One region of the Rhodococcus erythropolis R138 genome, then DNA from elsewhere that is predicted to be linked to it. Evidence: riboswitches for the same ligand, from Rfam matches in the RefSeq annotation. Region 1 holds a riboswitch; each other region holds the start of a gene.
The links. A riboswitch is a leader RNA that binds a small molecule or an ion and turns the genes downstream of it on or off. The one in region 1 is predicted to bind cobalamin.
Positions count from the first base shown of each region.

Region 2: another riboswitch for cobalamin. It lies ahead of H351_RS22165 (ABC transporter substrate-binding protein); the one in region 1 lies ahead of H351_RS28305 (CbtB domain-containing protein).
Region 3: another riboswitch for cobalamin. It lies ahead of metE (5-methyltetrahydropteroyltriglutamate--homocysteine S-methyltransferase); the one in region 1 lies ahead of H351_RS28305 (CbtB domain-containing protein).
Region 4: another riboswitch for cobalamin. It lies ahead of H351_RS26110 (ABC transporter substrate-binding protein); the one in region 1 lies ahead of H351_RS28305 (CbtB domain-containing protein).

Region 1 covers NZ_CP007255.1:6,167,596-6,172,049, reverse strand. Annotated here, with positions in the region: gene H351_RS28315 (flavin-containing monooxygenase) at 1-831, shown strand, start outside; gene H351_RS28310 (CbtA family protein) at 891-1,667, opposite strand; gene H351_RS28305 (CbtB domain-containing protein) at 1,658-1,852, opposite strand; cobalamin riboswitch at 1,878-2,016, opposite strand; gene mhuD (mycobilin-forming heme oxygenase MhuD) at 2,105-2,413, opposite strand; gene H351_RS28295 (alpha/beta fold hydrolase) at 2,459-3,196, shown strand; gene H351_RS28290 (HIT family protein) at 3,181-3,606, opposite strand; gene H351_RS28285 (helix-turn-helix transcriptional regulator) at 3,645-4,454, opposite strand, start outside.
Region 2 covers NZ_CP007255.1:4,825,118-4,829,571, forward strand. Annotated here, with positions in the region: gene H351_RS22160 (FecCD family ABC transporter permease) at 1-438, opposite strand, end outside; gene H351_RS22165 (ABC transporter substrate-binding protein) at 435-1,430, opposite strand; cobalamin riboswitch at 1,547-1,694, opposite strand; gene H351_RS22170 (MMPL family transporter) at 1,764-3,884, shown strand; gene H351_RS32795 (hypothetical protein) at 4,014-4,136, shown strand; gene H351_RS22175 (SDR family oxidoreductase) at 4,187-4,454, shown strand, end outside.
Region 3 covers NZ_CP007255.1:2,029,664-2,034,117, reverse strand. Annotated here, with positions in the region: gene H351_RS09555 (sensor histidine kinase) at 1-154, shown strand, start outside; gene H351_RS09550 (response regulator transcription factor) at 151-780, shown strand; gene H351_RS09545 (helix-turn-helix domain-containing protein) at 1,001-1,438, shown strand; cobalamin riboswitch at 1,536-1,744, shown strand; gene metE (5-methyltetrahydropteroyltriglutamate--homocysteine S-methyltransferase) at 1,904-4,168, shown strand; gene H351_RS09535 (ABC transporter substrate-binding protein) at 4,228-4,454, opposite strand, start outside.
Region 4 covers NZ_CP007255.1:5,677,563-5,682,016, reverse strand. Annotated here, with positions in the region: gene H351_RS26125 (ABC transporter ATP-binding protein) at 1-362, opposite strand, end outside; gene H351_RS26120 (FecCD family ABC transporter permease) at 359-1,399, opposite strand; gene H351_RS26115 (class I SAM-dependent methyltransferase) at 1,396-2,148, opposite strand; gene H351_RS26110 (ABC transporter substrate-binding protein) at 2,149-3,162, opposite strand; cobalamin riboswitch at 3,221-3,401, opposite strand; gene H351_RS26105 (siderophore-interacting protein) at 3,442-4,299, opposite strand.

The sequences.
Region 1 (4,454 bases):
GGCCCGGATCAGTACGTGGGCAAGAAGGTCGTCGTGATCGGGGCCAATAACTCCTCGCACGACATCTGCGGCGCACTGTGGGAGAACGGCATCGACGTCACGATGGTGCAGCGCAGCTCGACGCACATCGTGAAGTCGGATTCGCTGATGGATTTGGGCTTGGGCGATCTGTACTCGGAGCGAGCACTGGCCGCGGGCATGACGACACACAAGGCAGACCTCACGTTCGGTTCGCTGCCGTACCGGATCATGCACGAGTTTCAGATCCCGGTGTACGACGCAATCCATGAGCGCGACAAGGATTTCTACGATCGCCTCGAGAAGGCGGGCTTCGAGCACGACTGGGGCGACGACGGTTCAGGTCTGTTCATGAAGTACCTACGCCGCGGCTCGGGGTACTACATCGACGTAGGCGCGGCCGAACTGGTCGCGAACGGGGACATCAAGCTCGCGCACGGCAACATTCGTGAGCTGACCGAGAACAGCGTGATCCTCGAAGACGGTACGGAATTGCCTGCCGACGTGGTGGTCTACGCGACCGGCTACGGCTCGATGAACGGCTGGGTGGCGGATCTGATCGGTCAGGACACCGCCGACAAGGTCGGCAAGGTGTGGGGCCTGGGGTCGAACACCACCAAGGATCCGGGACCGTGGGAAGGCGAGCAGCGCAACATGTGGAAGCCGACGCAGCAGGAAGCGCTGTGGTTCCACGGAGGCAATCTGCACCAGTCGCGCCACTACTCGCTGTACTTGGCGTTGCAGTTGAAGGCGCGTTACGAGGGCATCCCGACGCCGGTGTACGGACTGCAGGAAGTGCATCACCTGAGCTGAAATAGAACTGCTGTGCGCCTTTATTAACCGCCCGCGGTTAATAAAGGCGCACAGCAGGTTCAGCGAAGGGCGTACTTCTTTGCTACTTCGGTGTTCTTGGTCGCGCGCTCGGTGAGGAAGGCGAATGCCAACCCGAGTACGAGCCAGAGCGTCGCCTGCGTAGCGAGCGAGGAAAGTCGGAACTCCCACAGCAGAGTTGCCGGGAAGTCCTCGCCCACCTCGTTGATGCCGGGAAGCGAGACGTAACCGATCGTGGCGATCACCAGGAACGCAGCCACCGGAGCAGCGATGCGCACGCTGAGGAACTCGTGCCCGGAAACTGCCTTTGCCGCCGCTGCTGCCGCGGTGACGGACAGTAGCCCGAGAATCACGGCGGCCAGCCACAGCAGTGTGCGCTGGTTGATGGTGTCGGGATCTCCGACGGCCGGCGGATTGGCCGGGTACTTGAAGAAGGGCACGGCCTCGATGGCCAGCCAACCACCGACGGCGATGGTGATCGCCAACAACGGCCCGGACATTCCGGTGAGTCGTCGAGCGTAATTGGCAACGACCGAGAAGATCGCCCCGAGTGCCAGTCCGGCCAGCGCTGTGGCCAGGAACAGCCCGGCGCGCTGCCCGTCGCGGCTCACCAGTGGTTCTTCTTCGTCACCGTGCGAATGCCCAGCGGCTTCGCCGGCAACCTCACCGGTGGCGCTGTTGGCTTCTTCGATCGCAATGGCGGCATTGACGTGCGGTTCACCCAGCACGAATGCAACTCCGCCGGCAAGGATGCCTGCGATCAAACCAGCCAACAAACCACGAATGAGAAGCTTCGTGAAATTGTCGACTAGTGGCACGGCAGGCCCATCAAGTGTCGACCGTCGTGCATCAATTCATGCATGTACATGCCGGTGCGAGAGATAGCGCCCTGGTCGAATCCGACCAGGTAGAGAGCGAGCATCGCGAACAGAACTACTGCAGCGGCGAGGAAAGCAAGACGAGTCGAATCGATCGACGTATCGGGAGAATAGGCGAGAGCCATCGAAGCCTCCTGGGATTTTCGCGTCCCCTAGGTCCATGCGATGGCCGAAGTGTCTGGCTGTCGAAATAGTCGTGCCGAAAAAGGCACTTCACCTCGAATTACAGTGGCGCGACCGCTCCGGGCTTTCACCGGATTCCTGTCGGACCATCGCGTTTACATGCGAACTTTTGCACTACTGCCCGCACCGTGTCAACGCGTGAAGCCGAGATGACCGTCGATTGTGCCCGCCAAGGCGGGCACAATCGTTCGAGATCAGCTCTTTGCGGCGACGTCCAGGACAACTTCGAACTCGAGCAACGACGCACCCGAAGCGACGGGCTTCGCACGCTCGCCGGAATGGGCTTCGCGGGCAGGGCCGTCACGCCAATCGGCGAACGCCTGCTCGGACTCCCACTGCGTCACCACGAAGTAACGGCTCTCACCTGCGGTGGGGCGGAGGAGTTGGAATCCGAGAAAGCCCGGGGAGTTCTCGACTGCATGAGCGCGTGCTGCGAAGCGCTTCTCCAGTTCGGGGCCGGCGCCCTCGGGGACCTCGATTGCATTGATCTTCACGACTGCCATGCAAGCGACATTACCCGCGCACCTTCACCGCGTACCGTGACACTCGTGTTGCATGACGAAGGTGGAACAGGACAACCGATTCTGTTGTTGCACGGCCTCATGGGCAGCTCGAGGACGTGGCGACGCCAGGTGCCGTGGATCCGCGAGTTCGGCCACGTCTACACGTTCGACGCCGCCGGTCACGGCCGGCCCGCGCCGTCAGAGCTGACCACCGAGGCATTCGTCGACGACCTGGCATCTGCCGTTGCGTCCATCGAGGAGCCGATGATCGTGATCGGCCATTCGATGGGGGCTCTGCACGCGTGGTGCTTCGCCGCATCGCATCCCGAAAAGGTTTGTGCACTGGTCCTCGAAGACATGGCTCCGGATTTTCGCGGACGCACCGCCGCGGATTGGGCTCAGATGATCTCGGCGTGGCCGCAGCCGTTTGCTTCCGAGGACGCGATGAAGGAATTCTTCGGGCCCGTCGCCGGCCAGTACTTTCTCGACTCTTTCGACCGCCGCGACGACGGGTGGTACCTGCACGGCGAGGTGTCGACCTTCCGCGACATCTCGGAGGAGTGGGGCACGAGGCATTTCTGGGATCAGTGGAAGGCGATCGACGTGCCGACCTTGCTGATCGAGGGAGAGTTCACCATCACCCCCGAGGGACAGATGCGAGAGATGGCCGAGAGGCCGGGAACTCGGTACGTACGTATTGCCGATGCAGGCCACCTGGTTCACGACGATCAACCGCAGCGCTATCGCGAAGTGGTGACGGAATTCCTTCAGACGGTGAGCTGACTGCGGATCGACGCGCCCACCTGCTCCAGTTCGACGGCTCGCCTGGCCAGGAGTCCGGCAGCGAACTTCGCCTTGTCGCCGCGATGGCGGGGGACGACGTGGAGGTGCGAGTGGAACACGGTTTGGCCCGCGGCACGCCCGTCGTTGACCAGAAAGTTGACTCCGTCAGCGGCGATGTCGCAGCGGCGTAGAGCTCCGGCGATGAGCGTGCCGACGCGGAACATCTCTGCGCCCTCGTGGCTTTCGAGAGCATCGAGGTTTTCTGCATGACGCTTGGGGACCACCAGGGTGTGCCCGCGACTCACCGGTCGGGCGTCGAGAAATGCAAGAGTCGTCTCGCTCTCGTGGACGAGAATCGCCGGCTCGGTCAGCGCGACGATCTTGCAGAAGACACAGGTATCGGTGCTCATGCCTACAGAATGTAGTCCGAATCAGATCCGACCCGGGACTACAGCAGGCGCAGCTGACGTGCCTTCGTGATCGCTTCGTTTCGATTGTGTGCGTCGAGCTTCTTGTAGAGAGTGCGCAGTTGAGTCTTGACGGTGTTGACGGACACGTACAGTTTGTCGGCCATCGCGGCCGACCCCATGCCGAGCGCCAGGAGTGAGAGGACCTTCTGTTCGCGTTCGGTCAGCTCCACGATACGTACGGATCCCGGAAATGATTCCGCAGGAGCACTTTTCGAGAACTCGGCGAGTGCACGCGATTTTGTTACTGCCATCGATTCGAGTTTCTCGACGTCCGCCGATCCGATGGTCGCGAACGGACGCAGAAGTCCGGTTTGGTCCGCGATACTGCACGCTCTGGACCACTCCTGAGAGGCGAGTCGAGGCTCACCCAGCTCGGAGTGTGCAACCGCTTGCACCAGAAGCGATTCCATCTGTGCCCGCGGATAGGATTCGCCAGACCAGTCGAACTGATGACACAGCGCCACAGCGGCCTCGTTCTGGCCGATTCGCTGACGTAAACGCGCCACCGACGCGAGCGTCCACGGGTTGGCTGCAGGATCGGCAATTTCCTTGGCCAGAGCCGTCGCCTTGTTTCCCTCGCCGAGTGCGAGCAGGAGATCGATTTCTGCGGATTGCAGCAGAGGAAGCGCGAAAGACGTGGCCGTGTACTGCTTGGAATGCACTCCAATCGCGTTGTGGAGCAAGGGCAGAGCGGAAGATGCACTGCTCTGAGTCAGGGCGAATTGGCTGTGCGCATAGACGACGAACGCCCATAGCTCCTCGGTGTCGGACGGAACGCCGAGGTCGGT
Region 2 (4,454 bases), 1.3 Mb from region 1:
TGCGAGAAACAACGGGATCATCGCCCCGACGAATGCTGCGACCGGAATCGTGAAAACCCCGAGGAGGCCGGCGCCGAAACCCAGCACCGACACGAGCACCACCATGAATCCCGCACCCGACGAAACTCCGAGCAGATACGGGTCGGCAAGAGGATTCCGTGTGACAGCCTGAGCAACAGCACCCGACATCGCCAAGGAAGCACCCACGACCGCAGCCGTGAGTGCACGTGGCAGGCGGGAGTCGATCACGATCGACTCCCGCGCCGCGGTCCACCACGTTTCGAAAGTCCCTGGCGCCAAACGGGCTCCGACTATCGCCCAGACGTCACCGACGGGAATGCGAACCGATCCCAAGGAGACGGCCAACCCCAGGACGATCGCCAAGGCGACCGCCAAGCCGACAAGTAGGGCGCCGTACCCGTAACGCGTGCGGGTCACTTCGCCGCGTCAGCGCCCGGATGGAAGGCCGTCGCGATGGTCTGTGCCGAACGCACCAACCGTGAACTCTCGAACAGGTCCGCGAGAGGAACCACGACGAACCGGTTCTGCTGCACAGCAGGGGTGGTCGCCATCAACGGCTGGGCACGGAGGAAGTCGATCTTCTGCTCGGCCGTCTTGTCGCCGTAGTCGATGACCACGATCGCCTGGGGTGCACGCTCGGCAACAGCTTCCCACGATGCGTCGATGTAGGGCTTTGTCCCTTCGGCGAAGATGTTCGAGACACCGGAGTATTCCGCGACCAATTGACCGACGCCGACTCCGCCGATGGTCGTCGGAACCTGGTCACCACTGTCGTAGAAGAAGGTCGGTACCGGCGCCGCGTCCCCGACCGAAGCGCGGACGGAATCGAGACCATCGCTGATCTCCTCTGCGACCTCGCGGGCGGAATCTTCAACGCCCAGGACTCGACCGAGTTGCGTGTAGTCGTTCTCGAGCAATCCGATGTCGGGGAAACCGGTGCCACAGTATTCCGAGAAGAGGAAGGTGTTGATTCCGCGCTCGCCGAAAGCGTCTCGGGAACGGCCCTGCTTCTCGTTGAAGGCACTGGTCATTCCTCCGACCACGAAGTCCGGATCGACGTCGAGAACCTGCTCCATGCTGGGGAACGTATCGGAGAGGCTGGGAATCTTGTTGAATACATCGGCGGTCTCCGCAGTTGGCGGATTGTCGCTGTACGCCCGACCGACGATCCGGTCACCCGCACCGATTTCGATGAGCGCCTCGGTGACATGCCCGTTCAAAGACACGATGCGCTGCGGCGGCGAGTCGAAGGTCATCTCTCGATCGCAGTTGGTCACGGACACAGGCTGTGCGAAGGATTCCGCAGCAGACGCGGACTCTGATTCCTGGCCTTTGGAACAACCTGCCGAAACCAAGGCGACCGCGATGAGAACAGCGGCGGCGCGGGACGGGGAGAACTGAAGTGACACGGGGACCTCGTAAGGGCTCTGAGCCACGAATGAGAATCCGACAGACAACTCCGCCCGCACACTGATACTCGGCCAGAGCTCCTGCTGGACTTCCTTTTCGTAGACCACGACGAATGGATGTCGCACACCGCGCGGTGGGTAATCGGGCTTGCCGACGCTCGGTGACTACCGAGAATCGACCTACCGTTGCGGGTCAGCGCCGGATTCGGACCGGCTTCCCCCACACGCGTGGCTTGCAAGTGCTTCGAGCAGTATGCATGACGTTTCCGATTCAAGACCAAACGCCCACTACAGTCGATCTGGCCAGACGCCCCCACACACCGGAGTTGATACATGACACGCTGGGCCCAAACCGTCGTCGCCCGGAAATGGTGGGTACTGAGCCTCGCGGTTCTGATAGTTCTCATCAGTGGGGTGTGGGGACTCGGAGTGTTCGGCAAGCTCAGCCAGGGCGGCTTCATCGATCCGGGCAGCGACTCCGCGAAGGTTGCGGACATCATCGAAGACAATCTCGGGCCGCAGACCCCGGACATCATCGCGATCTACTCACCCACCGACGGCAAGACCCTCGACGACATCGGGCCGGCAGTAACGGCCGCCGTCGACCAGTTCAAAACGGAAGTGCCGACCGCGTCGGTGAAGTCGTATTGGGGAACGGACGCCGCGGCCAAGGCCAGTCTGCTCTCGAACGACGGATCCATGGCGGCCGTTGCGATCACGTTGGCACCGGACTCGGGCGTCACACCTGCTACTTTCGCCGATCTCTTGCCGAAGCTCGAAGTTGAAGGTGCCGAGGCACAATTCGCGGGTAATACCGTTGTCGGCGTCGCGTTCAACACCAAGCTGGAGAAAGACCTGGTGGTCGCCGAAGCCATCGCCATTCCGATCACTCTGGTGCTGCTGGTCTTCATCTTCGGCGGCATCGTCGCTGCGGCGGTTCCGGTATTCGTGGGTGTACTCAGTGTCTTGAGCGCCTTGGCGGTTCTGCGAATCCTCACGTTGATCACCGATGTGTCCTCGTTCTCGATCAACGTCGCTTCTCTTCTCGGGTTGGGACTTGCAATCGACTACGGACTGTTCGTGGTCGGTCGGTTCCGTGAAGAACTGAATTCGGGCTCGGACCCGGGAGCGGCTGCGCAGCGGACAGTTCTGACCGCGGGTCGCACCGTCATGTTCTCGGGTCTGCTGCTGATCTGCGCGTTCAGCGGCATGCTCGTTTTCCCGCAGGCCGTCATCCGGTCTTTGGGTTTCGGTGCGATCGCAGCAGTACTGAGCGCGGCGGTTCTGTCGCTGACCGCTGTGCCTGCGCTGCTTGCCATTCTGGGGCATCGCATCAACGCCCTGACGTGGCGCAAGGATGCGGCGCAACGCGGCGAGGAACGCTCGCGCAAGTTCTGGGGCCGCGTCGTCACGTGGGTGATGAAGCGTCCGGTCGCGGTCTCGGTGACGATCGTGGCCGTGCTGCTCGTGATGGCCTCGCCGCTGCTCGGTGCCCGTTTGGGAGAACTCTCGTACACCGCACTCCCGGACAACAACCCCGCTCGCGTCGCAATGGACACGTTGGTCAACGACTTCCCGCAGACCGGCAACGGCGCGACGATGATCCTTCAGGCCGAGGACGGGAACACTCTCACCCCGGCCGAAGGTGCAGCGATCGCCGAGTCCGCCGGTCAGGTCGAGGGCATCGGTCAGGCGACCGTCGTCGCGAGCACCAATCAACTCATCGCGGTTCAGGCTCTCTACAGCGAGGGCTCTACACCCCAATCACAGAGCACCGCAGTGACAGATCTGCGTGCGATCTCCGCTCCCGACGGAACAGTGCTGCTTGTCGGTGGCGGTCAAGCCATGGTCGACGACGGCAACAACGCCGTCCTGCACTGGTTGCCGGTGATGATCCTCATCATGGTCGGATCGACCTTGATCCTGTTGTTCCTCGCGTTCGGTTCGGTGGTCCTGCCCATCAAGGCGGTACTGATGGCCGCGCTGAGCCTCGCGACCACCTTCGGAGTCCTCACCTTCGTCTTCCAGGACGGTCACGGCGTCGAACTCCTCGGGGTCAGTCAAACTCCGCTGGAGGCGACGTTCGTCGTGCTCATCCTGGCGGTGGTGTTCGGATTGTCCACGGACTACGAGGTTTTCCTGATGTCCCGGATGGTCGAGGCCAAGAACGCGGGAGCGACGACGGAGGAAGCAGTCAAGTTCGGAACCGAACGCACCGGCCGCATCGTGACGGCCGCCGCCCTACTCCTGATCGTGGTGACGGGGGCATTCGCGATGTCCGGGTTGTCGGTGATGAAGTTCCTGGGCGTCGGCATGATCGTCGCGCTGATCGTCGACGCGACCATCATCCGCATGTTGCTCGTGCCCTCGCTCGTGAAGTTGATGGGCGAAGCGAACTGGTGGGCTCCGGCCTGGATGAAAAAGGTTCACGCGAAGGTCGGCATCGGCCACTGATTTCGGGCCACTGATCACGCACTAGTGGATTTCCCTGATCGGGCAGTCGTCCTCGAGGATGACTGCCCGATCAGGGAAATCGCTCCGCAGGGCGATGTTCTCCGAAGCTGATTTCGTCAGACTTGGAGCATGACAATTTTCGAATGGATCCTTGCAATCCCCGCTCTTGCACTTGCCGTCGCGTTCCTGTTTTCCGGAATCATCGCTGCGGGCATCGACTTCGACACCGAGGATGGCGTCATGACGCACTGATGTCCGGTTCCCTCTAGCCGTCGATCTTACTTTGGAGTAAGTTACCGACCATGGCCACATACATCGTCACTGGCGGTACCGGGTTCCTCGGACGAGCTGTACTACCGCTCCTGCTCGAGCATGATGAAACTGCTCAGATCCACGTGCTGGTCAGAGCGGGTTCTGTCGCAAAACTCGAAGGACAGGTGTCGGCAATTCCGGGCGGTGATCGAGTGCATCCGCTCGTTGGCGATCTCACCGAGCCCGAGCTGGGCATCGACTCTCCCCCGCCGGCCGACCATGTCCTTCACCTCGGCGCGATCTACGACATCACGGCCG
Region 3 (4,454 bases), 2.1 Mb from region 1:
CGTCGACGACGGGCAAGGGGCCGGGTCGACGTCTTCCGGCAACGGTCTGATCGGATTGCGCGAGCGCGCCGGAGCGTCGGGCGCACGAGTGATCATCACTCATCCCCAGCCGCAGGGGTTTGCACTTCAGGTAGTCGAACAGGAGACAGAGTGAACAGCCAGGGCGATCGAGCAACCATACGGCTGCTCTTGGCGGACGACCAGGCGCTCGTGCGAGGAGCGTTGGCCGCACTACTCGATCTGGAATCCGACCTCTCCGTGGTGGCCGAGGTCGGTCGCGGCGACGAGGTTGTGGCCGCCGTTCTCGAACACCACCCGGATGTCGCGCTTCTGGACGTCGAGATGCCCGGCATGGACGGAATCGCCGCGACGGCGGCCCTTCGCGAGGCAGCACCCGACACCCGAGTCCTGATCGTCACCACGTTCGGACGTCCCGGATTTCTTCGCAAAGCCCTGCACGCCGGGGCCGGCGGGTTCGTCGTCAAGGACACACCCGCCAGGCAGTTGGCCGACGCAGTCAGGCGTGTCCACGCCGGACTGCGCGTCGTCGATCCCACCCTTGCGGCCGACAGCCTCGTCAGCGGCGAGTCGCCTCTGACGGAGCGTGAGACCCAAGTACTGCGCGCCGCTCATGACGGCGCACCCGTGGCAGCCATCGCAGGGGCGCTCTTCTTGTCCGCAGGGACGGTTCGAAATCATCTGTCATCCGCAATGGGTAAGACGGGTGCGTCGACGCGCGCGGAAGCCGTCAGAATCGCCGAGTCGAACGGCTGGCTCTGATCCGCGTGGCCGGAATCCACTTCCCCGGCAAATAGTTCGCGGTTCGATTCTTGACGGCGATTTGTCCAAATCACTCAAAGTAGGGACCTTCTACCCTAGGGATTTTCCCTGCAAACGACCCCCTTCGCGAGAATCCAAAACAGCTAATCGTTCGATAACTGGCTATGATGCAGTTAATTGAATCGACGGAGCCTGTGCGTAACGGGGGAAGGGACGTCTCATGTCGAACCAGTTCAACGATCGCTTGAACTCGCTGTTCGAGACTGCCGACTTTCACGTCACCAACGCGATGGTCGTTCGCGGCATGACCGAGTTCGGCTGCCGCATCTCGACGCCGTACCTGTCCCAACTGCGCACCGGCGTCCGAACCAACCCGTCACCCGAAGTGGTTGCCGCCCTCGCCCACTTCTTCAACGTCCATCCGGACTACTTCTACGCCCCGTCCGATCAAACTCCGCCCGCGATCTCGGGCGGCGAGGCGGACCTCTCTCTCCTCGAACAGCTGCACAACGTGCGCCTGCGAAACCTCACCTCTCGCGTCGTCGATCTATCGCCGTCTTCGCAGGATCTGCTTGTCGAAATGGCGGAGAATCTACGTTCCTCCGAGAATCTTCCGCGCGTACCACCGGACTCGAATTCCTACATGTCACGCGCGTAGCGCCCTTCGCCGACTCTCCTTGACTGCTCAGGGAGGGTTGGCCTTATGCTGGTCGATGCAGCTGGTTCGCCCGGCGCGGTCATGAGGAGCCCCGAAGACCGTTCCCGGCGTCGAAGCCCCGTCAGCGCAAGCTGTCGGAGTGAGAGGGAACCCGGTGAAAATCCGGGACTGTCCCGCAGCGGTAAGCAGGAACGACCGCCGTTTATGTGCACTGGGCATCCGCCTGGGAAGCGACGGCCAGTAGGTTCGATCCAACTCGATCGAGTGCCCGCGAGTCCGAAGACCTGCCGACTGTGTCGGGCACGCCGTGCCCGACGGTCCACCGCCTCGTGGAATGGGCGTGTAGATCTCCATCGGACCTCGTGTGCGGTGCGGGCAGTACTGTCCGCCGAAACTCGAGGTCTCGTGAGGTGTACCCGTCTGCCGGCAGTGGCCATCAATGCATTGGCAATCTGGAGAAACTCCGTGACAACAACATTCACTTCGACCGTGCTGGGCTCACCGCGCATCGGTCCTCATCGAGAACTCAAGCGGGCAACCGAAAGCTACTGGGCAGGGCGCATCGACGCCGACGCCCTGCAGGCTGGCGCCCGTGACCTCCGTCGGCAGGGCTTGGCCGACCTCCGTGACCTGGGCCTCGACTCCATCCCGGTCAATACCTTCTCCTTCTACGACCAGATGCTCGACACCGCAGTTCTTCTCGGCGCGCTGCCCGACCGCGTCGCGTCGGTCGCCGATCCGTTGGACCGCTACTTTGCCGCTGCCCGTGGGACGGACACCATCGCGCCACTCGAAATGACGAAGTGGTTCGACACCAACTACCACTACCTGGTGCCGGAGATTTCACCGTCCACCACGTTCGCACTCGACCCGTCCAAGGTCTTGTCCGAACTGGCAGAAGCACTTTCCGACGGCATTGCAGCCCGCCCGGTCGTCATCGGACCGGTCACCTTCCTGCTGCTCTCGAAGGCTGTCGGCACAGACGAGCCGCTGCTCTCGCGGCTCGACGAACTACTCCCCCTCTACGCGGATCTACTCGGTCGGCTCGCGAAGGCCGGTGCGAGCTGGATTCAGCTCGACGAACCCGCCCTCGTGGGCGATCGCACCGACGAGGAAATCGAAGCGGCACGCGCTGCGTACGAACAGCTTTCAGCGCTGCCTAAGCGGCCGTCGATCCTGTTGGCGTCGTACTTCGGTTCGCTGCGTGACGCGTTGCCCGCGCTTGCGTCCACCGGCGTCGAAGGATTTGCCGTCGACCTGGTGGCCGGTCAGGATTCGATCGGCTCCGTACCTGAACTCGCCCGCAAACTAATCGTCGCCGGAGTGGTCGACGGACGAAACATCTGGCGGTCCGATCTGGACTCGGCACTGAGCACTTTGGGTGCCTTGTTCGGCAGCGTGGACACGCTTGCCGTCTCCACGTCGTGCTCCCTGCTGCACGTTCCGTACACACTCGACGCTGAGTCCGATGTCGACAAGGCCCTGCGCTCGTGGCTCGCGTTCGGCACCGAGAAGGTCAAGGAAGTAGTAACTCTCGCAACCGCTCTCACACAGGGCCGAGAGTCGGTGGAGGACGAGTTCGCTCTGGCACGAGCGGCCGCGTCGACCCGCAAGGACGATCGCAGACTCAATGATGCGAGTGTTCGAGGCCGTCTGGACGCGGTGCTGAACTCGGCGACCGGTCGCGCGCCCGCCGCCGAACGTCGCGCTGCCCAGGACGAGCTGCTTTCTCTGCCGCCGCTGCCCACGACGACCATCGGTTCGTACCCGCAAACCTCGAAGATCCGCATCGCTCGCGCAGCGCTGCGCAAGGGCGAGATCGACGAAGCCGAGTACGTCAACCGTATGCGCGCCGAAATTGCCGAAGTTGTTGCGCTCCAGGAAAAGCTGGACCTGGACGTGCTTGTGCACGGTGAGCCGGAACGCAACGACATGGTCCAGTACTTCGCGGAGCAGTTGGACGGATTCTTCGCCACCGCCAACGGTTGGGTCCAGTCGTACGGCACCCGCTGCGTGCGTCCGCCGATTCTGTACGGCGACGTCTCGCGCGCGAAGCAGATGACCGTCGACTGGATCACGTACGCACAGTCCCTGACCGACAAGCCGGTCAAGGGCATGCTCACCGGACCCGTCACCATTCTGGCCTGGTCGTTCGTCCGCGACGACCAACCCCTCGCCGACTCGGCAAATCAAGTCGCACTGGCCATTCGAGACGAGACCGTCGATCTGCAGGCCGCCGGAATCGGAATCATCCAGGTCGACGAACCGGCTCTGCGAGAACTACTCCCACTGCGTGCCGAGGATCAGCGCGCCTACCTGGACTGGTCGGTCGGCGCCTTCCGGTTGGCCACCTCGGGCGTCGCGGATTCCACCGCGATCCACACGCACCTGTGCTACTCCGAGTTCGGAGCGGTGATCGGCGCCATCGCCGGCCTCGACGCGGACGTCACGTCCATCGAGGCGGCACGCTCACACATGGAGGTCCTCGACGATCTCAGTTCGGTCGGGTTCGATCTCGGCGTCGGCCCCGGTGTTTACGACATCCACTCGCCGCGGGTGCCGAGCGTCGACGAAATTGCCGAATCACTGCGTGAGGCACTCAAAGCTGTTCCGGTCGAGCGGTTGTGGGTCAATCCGGACTGCGGATTGAAGACACGGGGGCCGATCGAGGTCGAAGCGTCGCTTCGTAACCTCGTCGAAGCCGCGAAGGTGGTACGAGCGGAGCTTTAGGGGCGAAGCCCCGGTGCGCCTTTTTGGTGGTGGGCACTACCAAAAAGGCGCACGGGGGGTCAGCTCAACCACGTGTTGCCGAAGAGCAGAATCCCGTCCGCACTCGGCATCACTCCGTGCACGTTCTCGCGCCACGGGATGAAAACCTTGCCGGAGTTGACCACGGCCATCGGCGCCGTCTCGTTGACCACGGTCTGAATATCGTCGATGACGGCTCGCCGCTCATCCTCGCCCGACGCTGTTTGCAACTTGCCGAGCAACTCGTCCATCCGAGCGTTCTTGTAGC
Region 4 (4,454 bases), 490 kb from region 1:
GCGCGGACGGCGTCGCGGTCGGAACCTGAATGCCCGCCCCACAATCCGCGGTGCGGGGTGCGACCCAATTCGACGACCTCGGCTACCGTCAGGTCGATCTCCGTGTTGCTGTGCTGATCGACGGTGGCAATCCGACGCGCGACATCTCGGCGTTTCCAGTCAGGCAACGGAGTTCGGTCCAGAGTCACCTCCCCGATTGTCGGACGGTTCTGCCCGGCAAGCAGTTTCAGCAGTGTCGATTTTCCCGAACCGTTGGGGCCGAGAAGCCCCACCGTACTTCCGACGGTGGGGGACACGTCGAGGGCGTCAACTATGAGCGCCCCGCCGACCCGCCAGCTGACGCCGGTCGCTTCGAGTGTCATGGCCTGGCCTTTCGTCTCCAGAGGATGACGGCAAATGCAGGCACGCCGACCAACGCGGTTACCACACCGGCCGGGAGTTCCTGCGGCGCAATGGCTGTACGTGCCACGGCGTCGACCCAGACCAGGAAGATCGAGCCGATCAGTGCGGACGCGGGCAGCAGTCGCCGATGGCTCGGACCGACGAGAGCCCGTGCCGCATGCGGGAGGACGAGGCCCACAAAGCCGATGGCGCCTGCGACGCTCACGATCACCGCCGTCATCAAAGCTGTTGCCAACAACAGGGTCACGCGCACTCGCCACACGTTCACCCCCAGCGACGACGCCGCGTCCTCGCCGAAGGCAAAGGCGTCGAGTGCGCGGGAGTGGGTCAGACAGACCACGAGGCCGACGGCGACCACCGCAGCGCAGAGCGCGACGTCGAGCCAGTCGGCGCCGCCGAGTGAGCCCAGGAGCCAGAACATCACGCCGCGAGTCTGCTCGGGATCGGCCGAGGTGATCACGATGAACGAGGTGAGCGCCGAGAACAGTTGGGTCGCGGCGACTCCGGCCAGGATCACCCGATCCGGCGTGCCGCCGGCCGCATGGGCGAGCAGCAACACAAGGGCGAAGGAGATCACCGCGCCGATGAAGGCGCCGCTCGACAAGCCGATCACCCCCGACCCCACTCCGAGGATCACGATCAGTACGGCACCGGTCGAGGCGCCGGACGAGATACCGAGGACAAAAGGATCAGCCAGTGGATTGCGAAGCAAAGACTGCATGATCGCCCCGCACAGCCCGAGACCCGCACCGCAGAGCGCGGCGAGCAGAGTACGTGGCAGACGAAGATCCCACACGATGCCGTCGCGGATAGGGGTGACGTCCGCCGCGGTACCGCCGAGATGGCCGACGACGATCGAGGCCACCTCACCGACCGACAGACCGGCCGGCCCCAACGTGATCGCCACGGCGGCCGACCCGGCCAGCGTGACAACACCGATCACCCACAGCAGGGTGACGGTCGTCGGGTTGTCACGCAGGCGAACTCTTGTCGTCATCTCACGCCGTAGACCACGTAGTCGTCGAACAGTTGCCAGACCGTTCCCGACTCTCGAAAACCTGCTTGCGCGAGCGCCGCCAACTGGAAGTCGACGGCAGTGGGCGCGGTAGCGTCGCGTCCGGCGAATCTGCGCTCACGCTCGTCGGTCAGTGGTCCGATGCCGGGAGTTGCCCGCAACTCCTCCCACCAGCTGTCCCACGCGGGAGCGCCGGCAGCAAAGGCGGAGCGTTGCGTCTGCTCGTCGTGAGCCTTCGCCCATCGACCGATGACGGGGGAGCGGCTGTCGAAGCGGAAGTGATCACCGTTGAGCAGGACTCCGTCAGGGCTCAGCAGTTCGCGGCACTGCCGGTACACCTCGACGAGCTGTTGCGGTTGTAACCAGTGCAGCGCGGTTGTCGACACTATCGCCTGCACCGGTGCAGTCACCGAAGTCGGCCAATCGGTGCTCAGCAGGTCTGCGTCGACCAGCTGCAGTCGGTCACCGAAACGAGTCGACGACTGACGGGCGACTTCCAGCAGCATCGGGTCGTAATCGATCCCCACAACGCTCGCGTGCTTGAACTTCTCGAGGATCCGGGCGCTCAGTGAGCCCGGTCCGCAGGCCAGGTCGACAACCGTGAACGGGGTGTGCGCGTACTGCAATTCGAGAACGTCGAGAATCGCGTCGAATCGCTTTTCGCGGTCGGCGATGTATGCCGCCTGCTGGTCGTCCCACTGACGCACCAGTTCACTGATCTCCGCGGACATCTAGACCACACCCAACTGGCGCAGCCCGTCGGAGAGCTGTTCGATGCCACCGACATTGCGGATCGAGGGATCCATCGTCGTTCCCTCGAGGATGATGTAACGCTTGTTCTTCACTGCGGTGAGCTTGCTGGCGACCGGGTCCGATTCGAGGAACGCGATCTTGTCTGCGGCACTGTCGCCGTCTCCGCCGCGGTCGAGATCTGCGAGCACCAGCACGGTCGGGTCTCGATCGAGCACACTCTCCCAACCGATTTCGGGCCAGTACTGTTTGTTGTCGTCGAAGGCGTTCTTCGCGCCCACCGCGTCGGTCATGATTCCCGGTGCACCGCAGCACCCGGCGAAGTACGGAGTCTTCGTGGCTGCGTACCACCACGCCAGCGTCACGTTTTCGGCTCCCAGCGACGCCGTGGCGGTGGCCGCGCGATCCTTCAAACTCTCGGTCAGCTCGACACCTTTGTCCTTGACGTCGAACAGTGTTGCCACGTCGCCGATTTCGGCGTACAAGTCGTCGAGTGTGAGGGCCTTGCTCTGCTCGGCATCCTGACCGGTGCACTCGCTGGGCGACTGGTACGTCGCGACCCCGAGGTCGGTGAACTTGGTCCGGTCGGCGATGCCTTCCGAGGTGAACGTGTAATTGAAGGTCGTGTAGACCATGTCCGGTTCGCGTTCGAGGACACTCTCGAAGGACGGGAACTCGGTGTCGAAAGCTTGAACCTGACTGCGTGCCTCACGTAATTCGGGGAGTACGTCGTCGTCGCTCATGGCGTAGCCGGCCATCCGGTCCTGCACTCCCAGTGCGAACAGCATTTCGGCCGCAGGCTGATTTACCGCGATCGCCCGTTCGATCGGTCGCTCCACCGTGACGTCTCGGCCACAGTTCTGGACTGTCACGCGCGATTGTTCGGAAGAGTTGGATTGTTGGGCAGCACTGTCGTCGGAGGAGCAGGCAACCAACGACGCGCTCAACAAGGCCGCGACGGCAGCGGCGGGTAGGCGAAGTCTGGACAGACGCATGGAATCTCGTTCTCGCAGGGGCTCGTTCGCGGAGCCCGTTACCGTGTGAACAGGCGCCTGTTGACCCCTGCTGCCAGCCGGTATTCGGACTCGAGATCGCCCCACCCGAGCGCCTTCCCAGATTTTCATCCAGTGGCGTAAGCCCGGGCGGTCACCCTCACCGCTGCGCGTCAGTTCCGGATTCACACCGGATTCCCTGACCCCCTGTGTGGAGGTCCGCTGGCACAGAGGAACTTATCACCGCAGTGCACGGCCGGTCAGGTCGGCCGGTGTACGCGATCAGATCTCGATGGCCAGGTCGTCGATGTCGGTGAGGGTTCCACCGTCGGCGAGGATGCGCTCGTAGTTCTCGCGCCGACGGAGGTCGATTTCGGTGTTGCTGATGCCGCGCTTCCAGTATCCGAATATCGCGACGTCGTCTTTGTCGAGTCCGACGGTCGACCGAAAGTGCCTACGGATTGCGCGCATCTCGTTGCGTTCACCGGCTCCCCACACGACGTAGCTCGCGGGATCGGCGAGCTCGCGTGCTCGTACCGCCAGTGGGCCGTCGGGCTCGGCGAGATCTGCGCTCACGCGGTGAAGCTCCAGGCCGGGGAGAGCGGGCAGTTCGGCGAAAGCGACCTCGTCATCTGTTGTGACCCAGCCGATTCCGGCCACGTCGGTAGGTAGCTGCTCGATGATCGAGTACAGCGCAGGTATTGCGGTGCCGTCCAGAAAAAGTGCGATCCGTCGACCGGGAACGTCGGGGACCAAGAAGTGTGGTCGCGGACCGGTGAGACCGAAGATGTCACCGATGGCCAACGCCGCTGCCCACCTCATCATCGGGCTGGTCTGTCCGTGCAGGACCACGTCGATGACGATCGATCCGGCTACAGAATCGTAGGAACGCACCGTGTACACACGCGAAGCGTCGTCGAAATTGGGCCCGAGATTCATACGTACGGTGACGTTCGGGCGTGACCAGGTCGGATCGTCGGTCGACTCCGTCAAATGAGCCGTGATCCGCAGCAGGTGGTCGCTCGGTCGCTCCATTGCTTCGACGACGGCGAGAACGTCGTTGAGTCCGCGATTGTGGTCAGCGGTTCGTAGGACGCTCGCCCGGGGAGTTGTTGTGCTCGTGGCGTCTGTATGTGTCATGGACTGTGCTCCTGGATCGGGTTTTCGAGATGCCATCAGGTTAGTGCTGCCTAAGTCGGCAAAGTTGTCCAGAAGTGACATCTGATTACCTGAATCAAACCTGCGTCGCGGACAACGCGTTTGAGCGACTTGTACTCGCGCTGCTACGGTGCCTG